Regions from separate parts of the Nostoc sp. ChiQUE02 genome, predicted to be linked through region 1. Evidence: riboswitches for the same ligand, from Rfam matches in the RefSeq annotation. Region 1 holds a riboswitch; each other region holds the start of a gene.
What was found. Region 1 has a riboswitch for cobalamin ahead of RM347_RS28845 (hypothetical protein). Riboswitches for the same ligand answer to the same signal wherever they lie in the genome.

Region 1 (2,270 bases):
AACTAGGGGATTTAACCCCCCAAACTTATTTAAAATCCAAATATTCATAAATAGCTGCGATCGCTACCTAATCAAGCTTGAGGGATTTTGGTTGGCAAAGTTTCTGTCCATCAATTCTGTGCGTGAGTTTGCCCGCACAGCGCGGAACATTCCAAATCGACACAACCTTGCACCAAACGCCAAACGCATTAGTAAAAGCGTCGGTACTTCGCGCACAGACTTGACAAAACCAGACAGTCCAAAACGCACCAATCCCTCTGGTCGAGCCACTCCTTGCCAAATCGAATCGAACCAAGAAGGAAGGGTTTCTTGAGTCCAGTCTGCCGTAATTACCTCCCCATCAACTAATTCTGTCCCCGCCAAAAGCTCAGAAAAGCCTTCAATACTGGAAAAAGCTGGATGAGACCACTGCTCGAGCAGTTGCCGCATTACTGATTTCTCCCAAAAATTTAGCGGCTTTTGGCGGTCATCTCTCTGATTCCAGTCAGCTACAACCAACACTCCACCAGGCTTTAGCACCCGCATTAATTCTCTGGCAAAAACGGTTTTATCTGGCATGTGGGGGCCTGCTTCGATTGACCAGACCACATCAAAACTGGCATCTGGAAACGACAATGCCATTGCATCATCAACCGCAAACTGGGCGTTTAGCCCAAGGGGTGTTAACTCCTGGGCGCGTTTCACCTGAATAGGACTGATGGTAATCCCTGTAACAGCAAACCCATAATCCCGCGCTAAAATCCGACTGCTACCCCCAATCCCACAGCCAACATCTAAGACAGTAGCACCAGGGGGTAATTTTTCTATTCCACCCCATTTAACCATTTCATGTACAAAGTCAGATTTAGCAGCCAAAAAATCCTTTCGTCGTGGCGGCGAACCGTAGTGACCAAGGTGAATGTGTTCTCCCCAATAAAACTCTAGGATGCCGTCAAGTGTCCATTGATCGTAGGAATTGGCAACTGTGGATGAGGATTGATACTTGCGGGCAGTTAGGAAATAAGCCGCAATTCCAATTACTAATAGCATCAGAAAAACAATTACAGAATATAATAAACTTGGCATTTTTTTGAACTATCCTGTACATCTATTTGAGTCGATCTAACGGTTTATTTATTGCTGCTCGTCCCGAATCAGACAAGCTATGTCGTAACCGCCCGACGGATGCAATTGCAATATAAATCATCCGATACATCGATATTGCAATGTTTTGAACATCTTGAGTAATTTTCGCTTGCAGTAGACTGGGCTTGTATTTGCCTTGAGGGATACCCGTTTGTTTGACAAAGGGGTGAATAGCAGTAGGAATCTTCCCAGTTCGGTGAAGATAGAATTTCGACATGATAATTAACTGAAGTATTCATTTAGTAACTTAGCAATTTCTATACGTGATTGGGAAAGTATTTGTTCAGTGGTCAAACAGGAATATGTACGTCATACACGCCATTTTCTACCTGTTTTAAACAACTTCCACCTGTTAGTTAATACAGCTTCTTTTTGTCGCAATGACTATTTACAAACGATACTCTCGTCTGGAGTAGATTATAGCGATCGCTGGATCTCAAGACACAATTTGTACCGAAAATTAACCGCTTACCCTCTCATAGAAAGTCGTAATCTGTAGCGTCTTGATATGTGGGACTATGAGAACGTAAAGCTGATTAGTTGTATAAACCTTCATAAAAATACTTATCTGTGCCTCGCAGATGTACAAAATTTACAAGTCAACTTCGGCGGGCATTCTGACTCACAAGGCAAGCCTTGTTTACAGCTGCGGGACAGCGCCGGATTTACACCGGACTTTCCCCGTTTCCTCTAGTGGCTGTTCCCCACTAGAACCGAGATTCATCTGGATAATAACACAACTGCGATTTGCTTGCATAAAAATCAATGGGCGGTCTATATTTGCATTCGCTATTAATCGGGACAAGTCTCATTCTTTACTAAGCGTTTATTTTCTACTCAGCGTTGCAGAGTCGTTTGTTTAGCAGTGTTGGGATGGTAGAGTCCATCCGCTTATCGGATAGTAAAACAACAGCCGAAACTCGTTATTTCATTAGTAGCCTTATCAAGAATGCTGAAGAATTTTCTAATGCTGTTCGTAGCCATTGGGGTATAGAAAACTCATTACATTGGGTGTTGGATGTTGCATTAAAAGAAGATGACTGCCGGATTAGGAAAGACAATGCTCCACAGAATTTCGCAGTATTACGGCAAATTGCAGTCAATCTTTTAGGTTGCATAGAAGCGAGTCAAACGAGGAATCAAAA
Region 2 (2,270 bases), on a different contig from region 1:
ACCTACTTATAATAAGAGAATTTTAACCCTTGATTGCTTTGCTGATGGGCAACAAAATTGTTAAACTTTAAAAACCCTTTTTTGCTCAAAAGCATTAACAAGAGCTACTAAATATAGACTAGCAACGCTTTCTTCAGAGACAATAGAAAAAGCCCACATAATATCAATGCATTTATGACGACTACACTTGCCTCTGCTGTTAAACCAAGAGCCGAAGATAGTTTTGCCATTACCTTTGCACCATTGTCTCTTGAAGAAATCTACACCAAGTCTGACGATCCAGCCAACGGTGCTGTGGTTGTGATGAGTGGTATGGTTCGCAATCAAACCGATGGTAAACCTGTGATTGCTTTAGAGTATCAAGCTTACGAACCGATGGCGTTGCGGATATTTTATCAAATTGCTGCTGATATTCGTTTATCTACGTCTGATGTGAATCGAGTAGCGATTTATCATCGCGTTGGACGTTTGCGAGTTGGGGAAATCAGCGTTTTAGTAGCAGTGGGTTGTCCTCATCGGAGTGAGGCGTTTGAAGCTTGCCAATATGCTATTGATACTCTCAAACACAATGCCCCCATTTGGAAGAAAGAACATTGGGAAGATGGTTCTAGCCGCTGGGTGAGTATTGGTGCTTGTGAAACATCAGGAGAAAGTTGTTAAGATTCCAGAGAAAATCGCCTTTGCTCGTGTTTTGTCTAGGGAACAAGCTGAGTTTTCAGCTACCCTAGACTAACAAAAAGTTTGTCTTCAGGGAGTAGGAATTTCCATGCGATCGCACTGGCGCATGAGCCACTTAACACGGCAGTGGATAAGCTCAGGTAAAATTTATGGCTATATTAATGTAAGATAATTATCTGGATGATGTCTGGTTGATATCTATAACCTAAACAAAGTCTGAATTACTAAAGCTGAGAGTTGGGAAACTCCGGTGAAATTCCGGGACTGTGCCGCAGCTGTGATGGGATCGCCCAAGTCAGAATGCCAACTCTCAGGATGTGCTCAAGACACACTCACCGTCTACTCCCTGCGTTGCACGGGGAAGGAGTTTAAGTTTGCTTTCTGGATTTGCCACTTGTCCTGGCTTGTTTTATGCTACTCCCGCCGCAGATGGTATATTATCTCGCATTAGAATACCAGGTGGAATTATTAGTAGTCAGCAGTGCCGTGCGATCGCAGATATAGCAGAACAGCACGGTGGCGGCTATATAGATGTGACTAATCGAGCTAACCTGCAAGTCCGTGAAATCCGCACAGGGATAAATGCTGAGGTTCTGAAGTACCTCCAGGAAATGGGATTAGGTTCTCATAATACTGTTGTAGACCAAATCCGCAATATTATGACCAGTCCAACCGCTGGTATCGACCCCCAGGAATTAATCGATACTCGCCCTTTTGTCCAAGGTTGGGATGATTGTATTGCAGCACATCCGGCGCTTTCGGGACTGTCGGCAAAATTTAGCGTTTGCTTTGATGGTGGTGGGATAATTCGGGTGTGCGATCGCTTGAATGATATCGCCTTTGCTGCTGTTTTAGTTGACGGTAATGTTTATTTTCGCCTCTATCTCAGTGTCGGCGAGAAGGGTCAACCGCCTAGCGACATGGGTATTTTTTTACTACCAGAGGAATGTTTGCCCGTCTTGGCAGCTTTGGCGGATGTCTATCTAGTTCATAGTCATACTACGAATAAGCGTAAGCTACGCCTGAGAGAGTTGCTAAATACTTTGGGTTGCGAAAATTATCTCCAGGAAGTTCAGCAGCGTCTACCTTTTTCTCTTTTGTACAGTGAAACAAGAAAAGACCTAACCCCCCAACTCCCTTCCCTAATAGGGAAGGGGGAGAAATTCTCTACTCTTTTGCAAGGAGAGGGAAAGTATCAGCATATTGGCATCCATCTCCAACGTCAGCAAGGCTTATTTTACATTGGTGTTGTCTTGCCCCTTGGGCGATTGGAGAGTAGACAGATGCGGGGTTTAGCAGATTTAGCAGCAAAATACGGTAGTGGAACTCTCAGGCTAACCCCTTGGCAAAATTTGCTTCTTACAGATATTCCTCAGCAATGGGTTGGCGATGTCCAAAGTGAAATTGCTTTCTTAGGATTAGATTCCTCAGCAACCAACATCAAGAGTGGATTAGTTGCCTGTTCTGGCAAAAGGGGTTGCGCCTCTTCTGCCACAGACACCAAAAGTCATGCATTGACATTAGCGGAGTATCTTGAAACTCGCGTTACTCTGGATTGCCCAGTTAATATCCACTTCAGCGGCTGCGAAAAA
Region 3 (2,270 bases), on a different contig from region 1:
TGGGAAGCAAATAATAAGCTTTCTATTTCCCCACTAGCTGGTTCAAAAAATGATTTAAACCAGGGTTTATATCCAGGTTGTATTTCAGTAATTGCTTTTTCGGCTTTGTCATCGGAACCAGCAAATTCTCCACCACACACAAATATTAACGGTGCAACCGCTAAAGCTATAACTGCTACTACCAACAACCAGTTACTCAACCCTTTTTTAGATTGACTCATTGCTTTGACGCCCCTGCTTGATTAATTTCAACAATTCCAATTCTTGAGGATTATAAGATTGCAGCCAGTTCCACACCAACACAGTTAGCAATCCTTCACTAATTGCTAAGGGAACTTGAGTAATGGCAAAAATTCCGGCGAATTTAGTAAACGAAGCGATAAACCCGCCAACAGGTGCAGGAAAAGCCAGGGCGAGTTGAATAGAAGTGATAATATAGGTGAGTAAATCTGCGATCGCAGCTGCTAAAAATATGGCGATTTTTTGTTTACCACCCAACTTTATTGTGAGATTATATATCCAGTAAGCCATAAATGGTCCAGCGATCGCCATCGAAAAAGCATTTGCCCCCAGCGTCGTCAAGCCGCCATGCGCCAGCAACAAAGCTTGAAACAACAATACTAAGCTACCCAAAACCGACATAGTCAGAGGGCCAAACAGCACCGCACCTAACCCTGTTCCCGTAGGATGAGAACAACTACCTGTAACGGAAGGGATTTTTAACGCTGACAGCACGAAAGTGAAAGCACCAGCCAAACCCAGCAGTAGTTTCAGTTCCGGGTTAGCTTGGGTAATGCGAGTCAGACTACGCAATCCGAGTAGAAAAAATGGTAATGCCACAATCCACCAAAAAATTGCCCACTGCACGGGTAAAAAACCTTCCATAATGTGCATGGCGTAGGCAGGTTTGGGTAAACCAACTACTAGATAAAAACTGATAACTCCCATCAGGGTTAGACTGACTAACGCCTGTTTTTTTCTTTTCATAATCTGTACCTCGCAGATTTATGTAAACGAATTGATTCTAACCGGCGGGCATCCTGACTCACCTAATTTTGGTTCACAGTTGCGGGACAGCGCCGGATTTACACCGGACTTTCCCCCTTGCGTCCGATGGCTGCTTCCCATCAGAACCGATTGGAGTAACTATATCACCATTACCAAGTTTGAGCAGCGACTTTTTACCCTTTCGAGCAAAGTTAATCATTCTACTTTAGTTAAATTTTTAACTACGTAGGATGATGTCGACAATTAGATAGCTTGCTGATTTAGCGGAATTACAATTACAAATTCTGTCCCCTGCCCAGGAGCAGAAATACATTCTAATTTTCCCTGATGTTTTTGGGTGATAATCTGGTAACTAATAGATAAACCCAACCCAGTACCTTTACCAATTGGTTTAGTCGTAAAAAATGGTTCAAATAAGTGTTTTTGTATAACTTCTGGAATACCCAAACCATTGTCGCCAATCCGAATAACTACTTGCTTTTGGTTAGTTAGTTGGGTGTGAATGCGAATTTGTCCTCTGTCATTAGTAGTTTGTCCTTTGTCGGTTGCAAATGACGAATGACTAATGACTAATGACTCTTCTAAAGCATCGATCGCATTTGCTAGAAGATTCATAAATACTTGATTCAGTTGTCCAGCGTAACATTCTACTAATGGTAGATCGCCGTACTCTTTAATCACCTCAATTGTTTGATTGTTAGATTTAGGTTTGAGGCGATGTTCTAGAATCATCAACGTATTATCTATACCCTCATGGATATTCACAGCTTTCATTTCTGCTTCATCTAACCGGGAAAAGTTTCGCAGAGATAGGACAATTTCTGTGATTCGTTCGGCACCAACTGTCATCGAAGTGAGCAAGTTTGGCAAGTCTGCAATCAGGAAATTTAAGTCGATCGCTTCTGTTTCTTTTTGAATTTCCGTTACTGGATGAGGATAGTTTTGCTGATATAGTTGCAGCAGTCTCAGTAAATCTTGGATATATTGATTGGCATGGGTGATGTTGCCATAAATAAAGTTTACTGGGTTGTTGATTTCGTGCGCTACACCTGCTACCAACTGCCCCAAACTGGACATTTTTTCACTCTGCACTAATTGAGATGCTAGCTGCTTTGCTTCTTGGCGCAATTGTGCTTCTGAGTATCGCAATATCTGCTCTGCTTGTTTGCGCTGCGTAATGTCGTGGAGAATGACGACATATTCCTGAAAATCCTGATGGGGTCGGTCTGAAATGGAAACTTCCAGAGTTCTGTTTTTCCCAT

Region 2: it holds a riboswitch for cobalamin, as region 1 does, so the genes downstream of both, cobG (precorrin-3B synthase) here and RM347_RS28845 (hypothetical protein) in region 1, are expected to answer to the same signal.
Region 3: it holds a riboswitch for cobalamin, as region 1 does, so the genes downstream of both, RM347_RS24050 (energy-coupling factor ABC transporter permease) here and RM347_RS28845 (hypothetical protein) in region 1, are expected to answer to the same signal.

Annotation. Positions count from the first base shown of each region.
Region 1 is NZ_JAVRBN020000042.1:9,892-12,161, forward strand. It holds gene RM347_RS28840 (methyltransferase domain-containing protein) at 64-1,065, opposite strand; gene RM347_RS28845 (hypothetical protein) at 1,088-1,342, opposite strand; cobalamin riboswitch at 1,716-1,858, opposite strand; partial or broken gene RM347_RS28850 (ISAs1 family transposase) at 1,990-2,270, shown strand, end outside.
Region 2 is NZ_JAVRBN020000026.1:38,687-40,956, forward strand. It holds gene RM347_RS23710 (molybdenum cofactor biosynthesis protein MoaE) at 175-660, shown strand; adenosylcobalamin-variant (AdoCbl-variant) riboswitch at 909-992, shown strand; gene cobG (precorrin-3B synthase) at 996-2,270, shown strand, end outside.
Region 3 is NZ_JAVRBN020000027.1:17,809-20,078, forward strand. It holds gene RM347_RS24045 (energy-coupling factor ABC transporter substrate-binding protein) at 1-221, opposite strand, end outside; gene RM347_RS24050 (energy-coupling factor ABC transporter permease) at 208-987, opposite strand; cobalamin riboswitch at 1,014-1,153, opposite strand; gene RM347_RS24055 (ATP-binding protein) at 1,252-2,270, opposite strand, start outside.